DNA from 4 places in the Paenibacillus hodogayensis genome. Region 4 is predicted to be linked to each of the others. Evidence: riboswitches for the same ligand, from Rfam matches in the RefSeq annotation. Region 4 holds a riboswitch; each other region holds the start of a gene.
What was found. Region 4 has a riboswitch for cyclic di-AMP ahead of ABD796_RS26260 (C40 family peptidase). Riboswitches for the same ligand answer to the same signal wherever they lie in the genome.
Positions count from the first base shown of each region.

Region 1 (4,326 bases), on a different contig from region 4:
TTGTCGCCGACGCCCCTTACTAGAAAATTTCGCCGGCGCGTAAGGCATCCTGTTGAAAAAGCCCCCCATTCGACGTTCGAATGAGGGGCTGCTTCGTTTTAGGCGTACGGCAAGCGCTCTAGTGCAGCAAATGCTTGTAAGGGCTATAATCGATGCCGTTCTTGTCGAGAAACGACACGAGGCTTTTGTAATCGCGCTTCGGCGTGGCCAGAATATATCCTTCGATGCACAGCTGCTCGGTCACTTCAGGCGCGCCCTTCTCCAGAGCGACCTGTCCGATGCGGGCGGCAATGGAATGGCGGGCAATATCGCGGAACGCGCCGGGGACCGGAGACACGAGCTTCTCCAGAAACGCCTTGGAGGCATCCGTCCACAGATGACGGGACGCATCGACATAATGATTTTGCCAATCGAGCTTCGACTTGCCGTCGGCCTTCGGCAGCACCTTCATGAACTTGCGGAACATGAAAAATCCGCCAATGGACATAAAGGCGAGCAGCACGAAGCCCCAAAACAGCAAAAACAGCATGAAACTTTGCGAAGGCATGATTCATTCTCCTTGTCCGGCTGGTGTTACTGGAATTATACCGCATTCCTAGATTTATTTGAAGTTTCTTAGTACAATAAAGGGAAGTACAAGCAAAGGAGTCGAAGACGATGTTGAAAATAGGCTCGCACGTCTCTTTTTCCGACAAGGGGCTGCTGAATGCGGCGCAGGAAGCCGCCATGTATGGCTCCAGCACGTTTATGATCTATACCGGAGCGCCCCAAAACACCAGACGCAAACCGATCGAGGAGCAATATATCGAGGAAGGCAGAGCTCTTATGGAGCAAAACGGCATCGGTGAAATCGTCGTTCATGCCCCTTATATTATCAATTTGGGCTCGTATAAAGAAGATACGTTCGAGCTGGCCGTCCGCTTCCTACAGGAAGAGATCCGCCGCACGGACTATCTCGGTGTGCGCAATATCGTGCTTCATCCGGGCGCTTACACGGACAAGGACGCCGAATACGGCATTGCCCGCATCGCCGAAGGGCTGAACGAAGTACTTCGCGGCACGAAGGACACGAACGTCAACATTGCGCTGGAAACGATGGCAGGCAAGGGCTCGGAGATCGGCCGTTCGTTCGAGGAGCTGGCGCAGATTATGGACAAGGTCGAGGACAACAAGCGGTTGACCGTCTGTCTGGACACCTGTCACGTGCACGATGCCGGTTACGACATCGTGAACGATTTCGACGGCGTATTGGATCATTTCGACAAAACGGTCGGATTGGACAGGCTGGCCGTTATCCATCTAAACGATAGCAAAAACGTCCGCGGGGCCGGCAAAGACCGCCATGCTCCGGTCGGCGCGGGGCTGATCGGCTACAAAGCGATGAACTATATCGTGCACCACGACAGTCTGCAGCATTTGCCGATGATTTTGGAAACGCCGTGGATCGGCAAAGAGGACAAAACCGTCCGTCCGATGTACGAAGCGGAAATTGCCCTGCTGCGCGGAGATTTGAACGGGCGCTTCGGAGGGGATTTCCTCGATCATCTGGATCGGCTGCATCATTATTTCGGCAAGCAGGAGATCGATCACCGCGAATTTATTTTGTCTACCTGGGACGTTCTGAAGAACGATGCAAAGGCGAAGAAGGCCGACCCGCGCGAGCCGATGGAACGGCTGTACGATATGGTAGAGGAAAGCCGTTTGTTCCCCGACCTGAGCGAGGAGCAGATCAACCATCGCATTACGGCATGGTTTGCCGGCAAGGAGCTGTTGGCCTCAGTCTGATCGGCGGGCAGCTTGATCAAGAAACAAGCGGAGAAGAGAGAGAGGAACGAGAAGCCATTATGAGTCCATTGGTTACACCAACGAATCATCCCCGTTCCGACCGTCATCGCGAGAGGGCGAGGATGCTGATCTCTTGCCCGGACCGCCCGGGAATCGTCGCGGGCGTTTCGCAATTCTTATCCCGGCACGGGGCGAATATCGTCCAGTCGGACCAGTATACGATGGACCCGGAGGGCGGACTGTTTTTCATTCGGCTGGAATTCGATCTTCCGGAGCTGGAGGAGCGCTTGCCCGCTCTGAAGCGCGATTTTGCCGAGACGACTGCCCGTGAATTTGCCATGGACTGGCGGGTGACGCAAGCGGGTCGGAAGCAGCGCCTGGCCATCTTCGTCTCGAAGGAGGACCACTGCCTGCTGGAGCTGCTGTGGCAATGGAAATCCGGCGACTTGTACGCCGATATCGCCATGGTCGTCAGCAACCACCCCGATATGCGGGAGACGGTCGAAACGTTCGGTATTCCGTACCATCACGTTCCGGTTACCGCCGAAACGAAGCGTGAAGCGGAGGAGAAGCAGCTGGAGTTGACCGGGGGAGTCGATACGATCGTTCTGGCGCGGTATATGCAGATCATTTCCCCGACGTTCATCGAGCGTTTCCCGAACCGGATCATTAATATTCACCACTCGTTCCTGCCGGCCTTCGTAGGAGGTAAACCGTATGCGCAGGCTTATGCGCGCGGCGTGAAAATTATCGGGGCGACGGCGCATTACGTGACCGAGGAGCTGGACGGAGGACCGATCATCGAGCAGGACGTGCAGCGAGTAAGCCATCGCGACAACGTAGACGCGTTGAAGCGGATCGGCCGGCATATCGAACGCATCGTATTGGCCAGAGCGGTCGCATGGCATGCCGAGGACCGGATTTTAACCCATCAGAACAAAACGGTTGTGTTTAATTGAATCGGTTTTCATAGAAAAGATAAGGACATCTTTCGCCGTCTTCCGGACGCGCAAGATGTTCTTTTTTTGTATGCGCAGCAAGGCTTCCCGGCCGAATGGAAAACATTATGCAGTGACCCGTCCATAGAGCCATGTTACGATGTAGAAACCGCAGAGGAGACGGCAGGCCGCAACAAGCTTTTGCCGTTTTTTCATGGGGAATACAACAACAGGCCGAAGCTTCTTCGGAAGCGCGGGGAACCCAATGTTCCGGGGTGAAGCCCATCGCAGGGCAGGGGGATTGCTCTTTGACCCGAACCCGTCAGCTAACCTCGCAGGCCCAAACAAGGAGAGGATTTTTACATGCGTTTCAAGAAAACCGTAATGACCGGAGCACTCGCCCTAAGCGTAATCGTCGGTACAGGTTCCGCGTACGCTTCACCCAGCACGTCGGCGGATCGTGTGTCGAATGGAAATATAGCCGATTGCTACGGACTGTCCTTGAACGGTCAAGCTCTAAACGTTCAGTCCTTGAACGGGCTGAAGCTGAACGGTCAATCGCTGAGCGATTTGCTAAACGGTCTGTCTCTGAACGATCTGCTTCAATCGATCCAGCAAGGTAAGACGACTATAGTATGGCCGGGAATGTCGAACGGTATTCCGGGTTCGCAAGGCGGCGGTGCTGACCATAACGGCAGCTCCGGAACCGATCAAGGAAGCGGAGACGACGGGACGAACGGCGGACAAGCCGGAGGCGGTACGGAAACGGGAACGGTTCCGAGTCCGGGGGCCGGTACAGGTAACGGAACCGGCACGGGCGGCACCCCTACCGGCAACGAGAATGCTCCGACATCGGCTTATGCCGAGCAAGTCGTGTCGCTCGTTAACCAGGAGCGCGCAAAAGCCGGTCTGAAGCCTCTTGCCAGCGATGCGGCCTTGACGAACATGGCGCTGGACAAAGCGAAAGACATGTACAACAATAACTATTTCGATCATACGTCCCCGACCTACGGATCGCCGTTCGATATGATGAAGTCCTACGGCATTCAATATTCGTATGCAGGAGAGAATATCGCCAAGGGCCAACGCAATCCGCAGGAAGTCATGAATGCATGGATGAACAGCGAAGGCCACCGGCAAAATATTATGAGCCCGAACTTCACGAAGATCGGCGTAGCGTACTATAACGGCGAATGGGTGCAGGAATTTATCGCCAACTAATTCGCAGATTCTGAAACAAAAATCCGACAGCCGAAGGTTTCCTTCGGCTGTTTGGCTTGTATTGAATATTGAGAACGGTTTTCAGTCATAGATTGTGGTAAACGGCGAAAGCAAATGGTACAATAATGCAAAGCGACTGCAAGTGTCCGCTGGACAAAGAGCAGGGTTCGCGTCCGGTAGACAACCGCGATGCGCAATACCGATTTTGGGAGGAATGGAACGATGACGTCTCAAACGAAATCAATCGACCAGTTGGCGATCGATACGATCCGTACGCTGTCTATTGATGCCGTGCAAAAAGCGAATTCCGGGCATCCCGGCATGCCGATGGGGGCAGCGCCGATGGGGTACGCCCTATACGCGCGCCTGATGAAGCACAGCC
Region 1 is NZ_BAAAYO010000002.1:585,983-590,308, reverse strand. Features, by position in the region: gene ABD796_RS08065 (hypothetical protein) at 1-23, shown strand, start outside; gene ABD796_RS08060 (DUF2621 domain-containing protein) at 119-547, opposite strand; gene ABD796_RS08055 (deoxyribonuclease IV) at 658-1,785, shown strand; gene purU (formyltetrahydrofolate deformylase) at 1,845-2,744, shown strand; cyclic di-AMP (ydaO/yuaA leader) riboswitch at 2,946-3,079, shown strand; gene ABD796_RS08045 (CAP domain-containing protein) at 3,087-3,944, shown strand; gene tkt (transketolase) at 4,167-4,326, shown strand, end outside.
Region 1: it holds a riboswitch for cyclic di-AMP, as region 4 does, so the genes downstream of both, ABD796_RS08045 (CAP domain-containing protein) here and ABD796_RS26260 (C40 family peptidase) in region 4, are expected to answer to the same signal.

Region 2 (4,326 bases), on a different contig from region 4:
CGGTTCGATTTTATTTATTCCGCCGTGGGCTGGCATCCGCAGGATGCGATCGATATGCGCGCCGACGATCTGGACTGGATCGAAGAGCTGTGCAAAAAGGAAAAAGTGGTGGCCATCGGCGAAATCGGTTTGGACTACTACTGGGACACCTCGCCCAAGGACGTGCAGCACCGCGTTTTCCGCGAGCAAATCCGTCTGGCGCGGCGTATCGGCATGCCGATCGCTATCCATAACCGGGAAGCGCATCAAGATATCGTGCAGCTGCTGCGCGAGGAGAAGGCGGAGGATGTCGGCGGCGTAATGCACTGCTACTCGGGAAGCTGGGAGACGGCCAAGCTATGCCTCGATATGAATTTCTACATCTCATTCGGCGGGCCGATCACGTTCAAAAACGCGCGCCAGCCGAAGGAAGTGCTGACTCAGGTGCCGCTCGACCGGTTGCTCATCGAGACGGATGCGCCTTATTTAACGCCTCACCCGCACCGCGGCAAACGCAATGAGACCGGGTATGTCCGTCTGGTCGCCGAAGCGGCCGCGGAGCTCAAAGGCGTCACGCTCGAGGAGATTGCGGCGATTACTTCGGATAACGCGACGCGGCTGTTCGGCATGCCGGCTCTTTAATAGAAATTTAATTGAAATTTAAAGTCCCCGTCCCGTTGGCCGGCGTCCTTTGTAGGCGCCAATCCGAGGGAGCGGGGACTTTTATTTGTACCGATCAGGCTGACCTTTTAGCGGCTCCGCGGCGAAAAGCAAAAGCAATTGCGATCCCGATTAGCGGCAGGGCCAGCAGCCAAGGAGTGAAGACGGCCGGCCGGCATAACGGAAGCGCGAGCACCAACGCAAGAGCCAACTGGACGGCGAAGGAAACGCGAACGGCGGATTTCTGCCGCAGTGCTGCAGGAAGCGGGTACAGCGCCGGCCAGACCGAATGGCGGTGAAACTGGTGAAGCGAGCCGAGCTGTACGCCTGTCACCACCTGGAACAATACGTAAACGGCGGCGAACAGCAGCGGACCTTCCACGGCGAGCAGGATGGCGAGCGCGACGAGCGACAGTCTCAAGACGATGCCGAACAGCTCGGAGCGGAGCAGGGTCAGCCAATACAAGTAGCGGAAAGCTTCGCTGCTGCGAAACGGGACGCGCGCGGCCAACCGGGACAAGGCACGTCTTGGTTTTACGCGGTTCGGCAGCTCGTCCACATCGATGAACATATGGAAAAAGAGCAGCAGATTCGTGCGGTGCCCGGCCTCGACGAGCCGCAAATAGGGCCAGTTTACTTTCAGCCTGCGCGAAGCGGCCGCCCAGCCGCCCATAATGGCGAACGATGCAGCGAAGCTGCCGATTCCGGCTATCCAGCCGTACCGGTAAAGCGCGTACACGATGCCGAAGCTGCCTATCCAGCGCGCGAAACGGAACAAGGTTCGGTAGCCCGAACGTACAAAGCTATTCTCCATCCAGCTTCCGAGCAGATTGGCGAATTTCAGAGCCAATGCTAATAGGGCGAGCCCGAGAAGGGGCAGCGCTCCGTCGCCTGCGCCGTGCCGGTAGAGAGGCATGGCGGCCGATAACGCAAACAATACCGCGAACGCTTGCATGGCAAAGCTGTACAGCAGCGCATTGCGGAAATAAACGCCCATCTTCGCCTCCATCGGGAGCAGGAATACAAGATCGGCCTCGCGCAGCAGCGTCCGGATTGGGCTTAAGGCGATAAACGGCGTCAGCCAGCACGTGATGACGAGCATATAGGGGAACGTCTCCGGTAGTTGGATCAGCGCCTTGCCGTACATATAGGAGGAAGCGATGAACACGATCATCATGAACATGAACAAACCGCTTCGCCCGGCGTAAATCGTATACCGGGCTACGATGCGCAGATGGGCGGAGAGACGCTCCTTCCAGATCGCCGCCGCCGGGTTCATGAAGCGCCGCCTTTCACCAGGGTGTAGAACAGCTCGTCCAGGGTCGATTCCGGACCGCTCCCGGGTACCTGGGAGCGCAAATTCGACAGCGCTCCCTGTGCGGCGATTCTTCCCCGGTGCAGCACGATAAACCGGTCGCAATACGTTTCCAGCGTGGACAAAATGTGCGAGCTGATCAGGAAGGAGGCGCCTTGGCGCTTGCGCTCGACCATTAATTCGAGTAGCGAGCGAATGCCTAGCGGGTCCAGTCCGAGAAAAGGCTCATCGATAATATAGAGAGGAGGTTCAGTGAGAAAGGCGTTCATAATCATTACCTTCTGCCGCATCCCTTTCGACAGCGTCTGCGGGAATGAATCCAGCTTGTTCGTCATGTCGAATTGTCCTGCCAGAACGGCGGATTTTTGCTCGAATTGCGCGGAATCGAGGCCGTATGCCATCGACGTCATCCGCAGATGCTCGCGGATGGTCAATTCCTCATACAATTCCGGCGATTCGGGCACGTAGGCAAATGAGCTGCGGTACGTTTCCGCGGATTGCCCGGCTTCTCGACCCAAGATGCGAACCGACCCTTCGTGAGGAGCAAGAAGACCCAAAATATGTTTAATGGTTGTACTTTTTCCAGCTCCATTCAGTCCGATTAGCCCGATCATCTCTCCGGGACCGACCGAAAAATCAATCTCGCGAATGATCGGACGATTCCAAATATATCCACCTGAAAGCCCCTTCACCTCGAGTATGGTTTCCATCTTTTCCCTCCAATTTTGGTTGCGTTTTTCACTCCATCATACCATTTTTGGCTGAAAAACAGCATCTCGGACAAGATGTTTTTACTAAAATGGCTATATATCTCAAGACATAGAGGTATATGACGAAGAAAAACAGGGATTTGTTGCAAGAAAAAACGGAATAAAAGCATTTTTTTCGGCTTTTCGCGAAAATAAGGACTTTTCATCCTCTTTACAGCTTTTTCATAAGGCTTTAATATTACGATCATAATGATTCGAAATTGAATACCGCCATCGACTTACTATCGCTGAATTTCCAAATGGGAATCGGGGGAACCAAGTTTACATGGGGTGAATTTCGAGGCAGCCGTCCGCCCGGCTTGTCTCGGATAGGGCGACTCTCTTGCCCGAACCCGTCAGCTAACCTCGTAAGCGTGAAGAGAGAGGCACGATTGTCGGGCAACGAAGCGCCATCCTTGACTGGGATGAGCATTCGGTTATATGCCGCGAGAAGAGTACCTCTTCCATGCGGCTTTTATTTTCGACATGTTCGAAAATAATCCTGTACGGACTAATTAGGCATAAGTCGTCATAAACATAGCCCCAACATGCAACAGCCGATGGCAAGCATCGAATCATCCAAAAATTGAAACCAGGCCGCGTCAATCCAGTCATGCGTAACACTCGACCGCGAGAACTGATGAAGGAGGACCGCATAAGTGGGCGCTATTCCAAACGGAAACACCCATGTAAAACGATCATCCAGCATGTCTTTCGCAATGCGATGGAAGCATGAAAACTTGCGTTTGATTTCACTAGGCGCTTTGTTTTCGATCGTGATGGCAGTTATGTTTGCACTGCTTTTGTATGGTACGTCAATCAAAAAGGTGGATCTGGTCGTCAATGGGGAGCAGAAGCAGATCAAGACGAGACAAGCGACATTGTCTGCCTTCCTCGACGAACAACACATATCCGTAAGCACGCACGACCGCGTATCGGCCGTGTTGGAGACGAAGCTCAGACATGGGGCAACGTATACCGTCACGCATGCCATTCCCGTCCAATTGACCGCTGACGGCAAGACGGAAACGCGCTACACCGTAGCCAAGACCGTTGCGGGGGCGTTGGAGGAACTGAGCGTAGACCTAGGGGAGCTCGATAAATTGACTCCCGCCAAGGAAGAAGCTTTGGCGGCCAATACACCCATTCAGATTGTACGGGTGCAGAAGCTGCTGGAAAACCAGACCGAGTCGATTCCGTTCGATACGGTCAAGACCAACGATCCAAACTTGCTCAAAGGCAAGGAACAGGTCGTAACGGAAGGCAAGGAAGGCATTCTTGCCAAGAAGATCGAGAAGGTGTACGAGGACGGCCAGCTCGTGGCCGAGAACGTCGTCGATACGAAGGTCGAGCAGGAGCAGATCGACCAGATCGTGGCGCTAGGCACGAAAAACCCGGTCGTCGTATTGTCCGCCGCTTCGCCGGATATCGAGGAAGTGACCAAGGGCGGCGTCAAGTTCGCGTATAAACAAATTATTAGTAACGTCACGTTGACGGCCTACTCCGTCGATGCCGCTTCGACAGGCAAAACGAGCGAGCATCCGCAATACGGCATGACGTTTTCGGGAACGAAAGTCAGCGAAGGGCGAACCATCGCTGTCGATCCTAAAGTCATCCCGATCG
Region 2 is NZ_BAAAYO010000015.1:53,198-57,523, reverse strand. Features, by position in the region: gene ABD796_RS30265 (TatD family hydrolase) at 1-621, shown strand, start outside; gene ABD796_RS30260 (ABC transporter permease) at 716-1,918, opposite strand; gene ABD796_RS30255 (ABC transporter ATP-binding protein) at 1,915-2,664, opposite strand; cyclic di-AMP (ydaO/yuaA leader) riboswitch at 2,940-3,092, shown strand; gene ABD796_RS30250 (resuscitation-promoting factor) at 3,444-4,326, shown strand, end outside.
Region 2: it holds a riboswitch for cyclic di-AMP, as region 4 does, so the genes downstream of both, ABD796_RS30250 (resuscitation-promoting factor) here and ABD796_RS26260 (C40 family peptidase) in region 4, are expected to answer to the same signal.

Region 3 (4,326 bases), on a different contig from region 4:
AGCGGGATGCGCGGATTCGCGGCGGCCGGCCGGCGTTCCTGAGACCCGTTCCGAGCCGCACACAGGGGCAAAGATGCTGGGATCCGATCCCGCGACGTTCGTCTCCGACGGCGAGCTGTTGGCGGAGACGGCGAGCAGCGAAAAAGAGCGGGCGAAGACCTTTTCCGTGCCGCCGGTAGTGGCTGCTCCGCCTCCGGCAGAAGCTCCGGCCGTCAAGCAGAAGCCGCAGCCGAAAACGCCGTCCGTATCGGTTCAGAAATCGCAGTCCGGCTCTTCCGGCAAGCTTACGTTGCCGCAGCTGCGCGCCAAATATCCGGATATCTTCAAAGTAAGCGGCGCTTCTCAGGAGCGGGGTGTCGCCTTGACCTTTGACGATGGACCGGACGAACGGTTTACTCCGCAAGTGCTGGACGTGCTGAAGGAGCATGGCGTGAAAGCCACCTTCTTTTTGCTTGGCAAAAAAGCGGAGGCCCACCCGAACATTGTCAAACGGATCGTCCGCGAGGGGCATACGATCGGCAATCATTCTTACGGTCATCCGTTGTTCACGAAAATCACCGTCGACCGGTTTGCCGGAGAAATCGAGCAATCGGAGGAAGTGCTGAACCGTCTTGCGGGTTATCGTCCAAAGCTGCTGCGCCCCCCGTACGGCGAAATCAACGAAGAGCAGCTGCGATGGGCGAACAGTCGGGGTTATGTTATCGTGAACTGGAACGTCGATTCGCTGGATTGGAAAAACCTCGGCGAGCAGCAGGTAACCGGCAATATTCTGGGCCATACGAAAGCCGGATCGATCGTTCTTCAGCATTCGGCCGGCGGGAGCAGTCAGGATTTGAGCGGAACGGTCAAGGCGCTGCCCGGTATTATTACGAAGCTGAAAAGCCAGGGATATCATCTTGTGACGGTGCCCGAGCTGCTGCATTTGTCGAAAGACAAATAAAAAAGCCGTCGACCTTAGTCGACGACGTAGATGGTAACATTCTGATAACCGAATTTTTTCGCTTTTTCTCTCGTATCGGGCACATAAATATCGATCCGGCTTCCGTTGATCGCCCCTCCGATATCGGAAGCTTTGGCAATCATGCCGCCAGCTGGCAGGCCGTCATAATTGTATCCCGTCACGTACACGGTCGTGCCAAGCGGAATGATCTTGGGATCGACAGCGATCGTTCCGACCTGCAGCGCATTGCCGAAATAGTCTTTACCGGCGTAGCCGCCGTTCTCCGCGGCACTCCCTGTGTAGGCGGAAGCGACGGCGTCGATCGTTTGCTTCGGCGTAATCGTCGCCCCGGTAGCGGTAATGATTTTGTTTTTTGTTTCGACCAGTTCCGGTTCGACCGGCGCGGCCGCGGGCGCGATTTTTGCCTTGGGCGCGGCAGCGATCTCCGTCTTTTGCGCCGTGAAGAGGGCAGGGTCGGAGGTATCGCCCGACTTGACGGTGTAGGACAACGGCTCGATGGCGGCAAACAGCGGGCTAAGCCCTCCCGGCAGCATCGGGCCCCAGATGGGGGCCATTTCCGATAAGAGCAGCGGTTTATATAAGGATAACGTTTTGTAAGGAGAAGCATCCGCATTCGTTTTGGTCAGAAAATCGCTTTGCATTGTCAGCGGCGACCATACAGGCTGCAGCAAAGTCGGGTCCAGTGGACGGCCTGCGGCCGAAACCGCCGAAGAGGATAGCAAGAATAGGGCGAAGACGCCCGTAAGCCATATACGCTTCCAGGTCGATTTGAACACGGTATTCGTTTCTCTCCTTTTGTCCGCCTACGAGGTTAGTTGTCGGATTCGGATTGAGGGCTACAACCCTACGCGTCATTTCGCGATTCACCCCGAATGGAACGGCATAGTCCGCCATACCGCCCATGTGTAAAAATCCCCCGCACTCCAGAATAAAAGAGCAAGATTGAAAATCCCTGCAACTTCCATGATCCGGAGTTTCGGCTACTTGTAGAAGGCTACCATACATAAAGACCTCAGGAAAACCCTCAATTTCTGGAATCCGCCCTTTCGGAGCAAGGCCTAATCGCTCAAACCGTTGGGGGCGTAGCGTTAGAAGGCATGGCACAATTCTCCTTTTTTTCTACACATAGGATTGACGATTACAAAAGAAACCTATATCATAATAAGTAACGTTGTATTATGGTATGACCATGATATATCATCAATGTTACCGCCACCTCAGATACTATGCCCGGAGATTCCTCCAAAAGCCCTTCACTCCACGAGCACACCTTCAAGCGAATCTTGGTAAGACCTCCATCACGATTTTACACGCAAACGAACACAACCGACTCGAACCGGTACAAAATCAGACCTTATCGATATCATGGAATGCAACTTAATGATAGCGTTTTCAATCGCGTATTAGCGGGAACCGCTGAATTCCGACTGGGATAGGATGGAAACTTTCATTTTTAAGGAGGTGATGGAGCTTAGCTTACCGGATTGTATTGGAATGGGGACGGTTTCGTTCGGAGCGCCGTCAAGCGTATGTTGCGTTTTCAGGAAATGCTATACATTGCAAACGGGAGGGTCTACACGTATGAGAAACAAGCGGAGCCTGTTATTATGGCTGGCAGGAGTTATGGCGGTATCGACACTGGCGGGGTGCGGCGGAACCACAAAGAGCCCGGACAAGGACGCAAACGCCGAAAGCGCCAAAGAAAACGTACAGCAGAAGCCAAAGGAACCTGTGGAAATATCGATTTTCCATTACAACGGCACATGGGGCGAGGACCAGAACACCAAAGTGTTTGCGGAGCCGATTACGAAGAAATACCCGCATATCAAGGTCAAAGCGATCAGCTACACCGGGCCGAAACAGCTGGAGGAGATGGTTGTGTCGGGTACGCTGCCGGACTTGATCATAACGACTCCGGGCCCCGGATTCGAGTCGACGATAAGGAAATTTGAGGGACAATTTGATTTGACTCCGCTGATCAAACAATATAATTACGATTTGAATCAACTGGATCCGGCCGCAGTCGGTTCCGTGCGCAGCTTGTCGACCAAAAACGAGCTGTTTAGCCTTCCGATTTACATGTCGCCGAACACTTTGTATTACAACAAAGGAGTGTTCGATAAATTCGGCGTCGCTTATCCGAAAGACGGCATGACTTGGGACGATTTGTATGAAATGTCGAAGAAACTGACACGCAGTGAGAACGGTGTACAGTATCGCGGTTTTTTGGCTTCCTACGTCCATTTGATGAGACTGAACCAAGTGTCGCAGAAGCTGTTTGACAGCACCGGGCAAAAGGTCGCCTTCGATACGAGCGAATTCAAAAATTACTTGAAGGACATTTTCCGCATATTTGAGCTCCCCGGCTACGACATGGACAAAATATCGCTGGAATCGAACGTACATAACGCGTTGTTTGTCAAAGACCAAACCGTTGCCATGATCGAGCCGGGCGGCACGCTGCTGGGCGAGGAATCGTTGGCGGCTCTCGGAAATCAATGGGACTTTATTACTTATCCTACGATGAAAGAAAAGCCGGGCATAGGCTACCAGCCGTACCCGTTTATCCTATCCATGTTCAATACGAGCAAGCATAAGGAAGCCGCATTCGAAGCGATGACCTTCCTGACTTCCGCCGAATTCCAGACTGCGGCTGCCAAGCAAGGTACGCTGCTGCCCGTTCTGAACGACAAATCGATCGTGAAACTATTCGGCCAAGATTCGTCTTTCTATAAGGGCAAAAATGTCGGCGCCTTGCTGCCGAAGCAATTTGCTCCGGTTCCGGCCGAACCGTTCTCCGAATTTACCGCGACAGCCCAGAACGAGCTGTACAACGTTTTCCGGAAAGTCGTGACGGGTAAAGCGGACATGAATACAGCCTTCCGGGAAGCGACCGAGGCGGCCAATAAAAAGATAGAGGAGATCAAGGCGGGAAAGAAATAACGAAGGAACGTTCGGGACAGGGGGCTTGATAAAGGTCAACTGTCCCCGCTTTGGGGCAAATAAACGGGATCGAGGTGTCGGCATGTTTACACTTGTATGGCGAAGAAGGATCAGTTTGCTCGTCATGGTTTTGATCGTAGTCGGAATATGGCCCATTTCCCCATTTTTCGGGCCCCCAAACACCGCACTCGCAGATCCGCAGGAGGGAAAAGTTTTGCGTTTCGAAGACAATGGTTCTAGCCTGCAAGCCGCAGGATGGAGCAGGCGAATACCGCCTGAGGCCGGCGTGTACATTATCGACTCTACACATTCCTTGGGCAATCCCAAACTGACGGCAACGAAGCCCGTCCCCGCTGGACAGTACTTGTTGTACGGGGACCAGAACGCCAGCGCCTTGTCCCAATACAGCACGATATCGAAAA
Region 3 is NZ_BAAAYO010000002.1:737,368-741,693, reverse strand. Features, by position in the region: gene ABD796_RS08725 (polysaccharide deacetylase family protein) at 1-940, shown strand, start outside; gene ABD796_RS08720 (3D domain-containing protein) at 955-1,737, opposite strand; cyclic di-AMP (ydaO/yuaA leader) riboswitch at 1,747-1,910, opposite strand; gene ABD796_RS08715 (ABC transporter substrate-binding protein) at 2,543-3,904, shown strand; gene ABD796_RS08710 (glycoside hydrolase family protein) at 4,119-4,326, shown strand, end outside.
Region 3: it holds a riboswitch for cyclic di-AMP, as region 4 does, so the genes downstream of both, ABD796_RS08720 (3D domain-containing protein) here and ABD796_RS26260 (C40 family peptidase) in region 4, are expected to answer to the same signal.

Region 4 (4,326 bases):
GCGGAGGCGGCGGTTGAAGCGGCCGTCCGGCTGCTCGCCGAGGAATTCGAGGCGATGGACGATGCTTATATGCGCGAGCGCGCCGCCGATTTTCGCGATATCGGGCAAGCGCTGCTCGGGCAGCTGAGCGGGGCGGACGATTCGCGGCTTTCCCGTCTGGAGGAGCCGACCGTATTAATCGCTTACGAGCTGACGCCGTCGGATACGGCTCAACTGCCTCCGCTCGTATGCGGCTTCGTGACGGACGGGGGAGGGGCGACCTCCCATGCGGCCATTATGGCGCGAAGCCTGGGCCTGCCTGCCGTCGTCGGCGCTCGCTCGGCTCTCCAATCGATCGCGACCGGCGACAAGATCGTCGCCGACGGCTCTACTGGCGAAGTGTGGGTGAATCCGCCGGAGGACGTCTACCGGGCTTACGTAGCCAAGCAAGCGGAGTGGAAGGCGCGGCTTGAGGCCGACCGGTCGCTGGCCGGAGCCGAGGCCGTCACGCAGGACGGGCGGACGATCGCGCTAGGGGCCAATATCGGCAGCGCCGCAGAGACGGCCAATGCGCTTGCCAACGGAGCCGAGGAGATCGGTCTGTTCCGTACGGAATTCATGTATATGAATCGCGACCGCGAGCCGGACGAGGAGGAGCAGACGCGCCAATACGAGGCCGTCTTTCGGGCCATGGGAGACCGGCCGGTCGTGTTGCGGACGCTGGACGTCGGTGGCGACAAGGAGCTGCCGTATTTGAACCTGCCTGCGGATCCGAATCCGTTCCTCGGCTGGCGCGCCATCCGGCTCTGTCTGGACCGCCCCGGCCTGTTCGCCACACAGCTGCGGGCGATGCTGCGAGCTTCGGCGGCGGGCGGTTTGCTGCGCATTCTGTTTCCGATGATCTCCACGGTAACCGAGCTCCGCCGTGCCAAGGAAGCGGTAGCGCAAGCGGCAGACAGCTTGCGCAGGGAAGGCTTCGCCGTGCCGGAGCGATGGGAGACCGGCATCATGATCGAGATTCCTTCGGCAGCGTTGATGGCCGACGTGCTGGCGGCGGAAGTCGATTTTTTCAGCATCGGCACCAACGACCTGACCCAGTACACACTGGCGGTGGATCGGATGAACGAGCATATCTCGGCCCTCTACGATTCGTACCATCCGGCCGTGCTCCGCCTGATCCGACACGTAGTCGAATCCGCGCGGGGGCAAGGCAAGCGTGTCGGCGTCTGCGGCGAAATGGCCGGGGATTCGTCAGCCGTGCCGCTTCTTGTCGGTCTGGGCGTAGACGAGCTGAGCATGAACGCCCCGGCTCTTCCGTCCGTACGCGCCGTAGTGCGCGGGCTGCGGCATGCGGAGGCGGCAGAGCTGGCGCGCGAGGCGCTCCGGCTGGAGGATGGACGGCAGGTACGGGAATTGCTGGCCCGGCGTCGCGCCTGAGCCTAGCTTTACGGCTATAGAAGAAGACAAGCCCTGCCATGCGGGTAACCGCGATTGGCAGGGCTTGTCTTGTCCGGCGGAACAAGGCCGGATTACTTGGCTTCCTCCGTCAATTGGGTGTACAAATCGTCCCCAATGACGCGGCGAGCGGAAACGTAACGCGTCTTGTAATATTTCTCGCTGAGCTTGTTCTTGATAACGCCATCGCCGGTAGCCGAGTGGATGAACTCGTCGTTGCCGAGATAGATGCCGACGTGGGAAATCCCTTTGCCGTCGGTGTTGAAGAACACGAGGTCTCCCGGTCTGAGGTCGTTCTTGTCGACCCAAGAGCCTTCCTGAGCTTGCGATTTGGATTGATGCGGCAGCTCGATGCCGATCTGGTTGAATATGTACATCGTGAAGCCCGAGCAGTCGAAACCGCTCGTAGTCGTTCCAGCCGTCTTGTACTTCGTGCCGATCAGGGCGTTGACGGTTTTGTCGAGATTGGTGTCTGCGAAAGCGGTACCAATCTGCGCGAACAACAGAACGACCATGGTGGTGATGACAATGGCTGCCTTTTTCAAAAGACGCGGACTCCTTCCGGTGCCTACGAGGTTAGCTGAGGGTTCGGTTGAAGGTGCCCTATGATCACTTGAATGCGAGATCAATTCACCCGGAGTGGTTCCCCCGTTTCCCGGCAAAAAGCCAGGAATTCGGCATGTTTCGATTTTTTTGTTTCCGGGTAAATATAATTCGTCATTTCTATCGGAATTCCTGCTTTTCTCCTATATTTTTTTCAAAAATCCCGATTTATTTTTTGCGCAGCGAAAAGGCCTTGCCGCAGCAAGGCCTTTCGTCTGTCGTCAATCGGTATACGGTTATCCGCCAGGGCAATCGCATGAGACACAGTGCGGCTACGCAGAGAAGGCGGAGGGGGGCCTTTGGGTCCGCAAAAGCGAAGCGGTCGCCTTTGAAACCGGATTCCGCCTGCTATGACCCAAACTGGGAATCCGGTTTCAAGTGCGATTGGAGGAGCAAAGGGTCACCGTAGCCTCGCTTTGCCGCCGATTTTTCTTATGCGATTGCACTAGGTTATCGGTCGGAAGCCGTATCCGCGGCATATACGTGATATTGGGCGGCAATCGTCCACAGCTTGAACAGCAGGGTGACGATGTGGAACAGCTGCTGCAGGACAAGTGCCGATAGGCCGGCCCAGACCAAGGAGGTGGACAGTGCGGCGGCGGTCGCTGTTCCGGACATCGCCAGCAAGACGAGCGCAACGGCGGCAACCACCGGCAGCTTGCGCAGGAACAGTCCGAGCGACTGGCTTAACCGTTCTCCCTGCGTTTTGCCGAGTTGAATATAAATGAAGCAGAGGCGGATCAGGAAGCCGTACGCGATGTATGCGGCGGCCCATGGCAGCAGCGCAAGCCCGAGCGACGTATAATCGCTTTCATGCGCGAAGGCGTTCTTCGCAATCGGATACAGCCAGTACAATGGGGCGAATGTAAGCAGCAGTTGAACGGCATAGTAGACGAAGAACGGTTTACCCAGATGCCGGATTCCTTGCAGGAACCGGTAGCCGGAATTGAGCCGGGCGTGATGCAGCGAGTAGTAGACGCCGGCATTAAGCAAGGGAGTCAGCAGCATGCGCGCGGCTGCGAAGGCGATCAACAGCGCGATCGTATGGTGGCTAATATCGGTTTTCATAAGCCGGAACTGGCTTTCGGCCAAAAACAGCTGAGAGGCGTCCGGCGTCAGGTGGGTGCCGGGAAACCGGTGCATCAGCGGCACGACAATCGACTTGATGACGGACAGCAGCAGGAAGCCCCAGACGAAATGGTACAGCCACAAAACGAGCAGCAAAAACGTCTGCGAAGCGGTTGTGCGGAAGCCTTCTTTCAGATAGCGGATCATTTAGCGTTGTTCACCTCACCACGCGACCCCGTTCAGCAAGGTCTCGATCAATTTGGCGATCCCGATATTCCAGCGCACTTTCCACTTGTTGTCGATATTCACCTGCATAAAATTGTTGATTCTTCTCGTCTCGAGCACCATCGTCATTTGGGGATCGACGGCCGCCCACGCCAAAGGCGATTCGCTCGTAATCGTGAACAATACCTGCGGGTCCCGGCCGTCCCAGCTTTTGTCCACCACCGAGCCGTCCTCGAAGCGGAAACGAACCGGCACCTCCATGTAATGACCGCCGTATTTATGGATGAGAACGGAATTTTCGTACACGGTCTTGTCGCCCTGCTGCACCTTGCGAATCTGGACGCTTTCCACCGCATAGTCGGTCATGCCGCCGCCATACACGAATTGGTTGAAATATTCGCTCCAATCCTTTTTCGTAACGCCCTCCAGCACCGCTTGAAAGTCGGCCGTGGCCGGATGCCGGAATTTCCATTTCTCGAAATACGTCCTCATTGCCTGGAGCATCTGTTTTTGCCCGATCTGCTTTTCGATGCCGACGAGCACAAGCTTCGCCCGCGTATAGACGTTGTCGGCGTACCCGCCGTGACCGCGGTACTGCCAGGACGGCAGCTTAAGCGGTTCCGGATGGGTCATGTAGCTGGCTTCCAACGGATAGTTCGGCTTGACTCCAAATTCGCTCGCCATAATTAGGTCTTCCGCGTATGAAGTGAAGCCTTCGTCGAGCCACGCCTCTTCGAATTCGTTGCTGGCGACCATACCGTACCAATATTGATGGCCGATCTCATGCACGATGACGCGCTCCAGCTCGTAGCCGTTCGTATCGCCGGCAGCGTCCCAGCCAGTAACGAGCGTAGGATACTCCATGCCGCCGGCGCCGTTGCCGCCCGGAGGGGGGACGACGATCGACAGCGTCGAATAAGGATAAGTGCCGAACCATTCGCTATACTTGGCCAGAGAACGCTTGGCCGCATACAAATACCGGTCTTTCAACGACTG
Region 4 is NZ_BAAAYO010000013.1:23,513-27,838, reverse strand. Features, by position in the region: gene ptsP (phosphoenolpyruvate--protein phosphotransferase) at 1-1,416, shown strand, start outside; gene ABD796_RS26260 (C40 family peptidase) at 1,509-1,979, opposite strand; cyclic di-AMP (ydaO/yuaA leader) riboswitch at 1,985-2,124, opposite strand; gene ABD796_RS26255 (hypothetical protein) at 2,488-3,312, opposite strand; gene ABD796_RS26250 (M1 family metallopeptidase) at 3,328-4,326, opposite strand, start outside.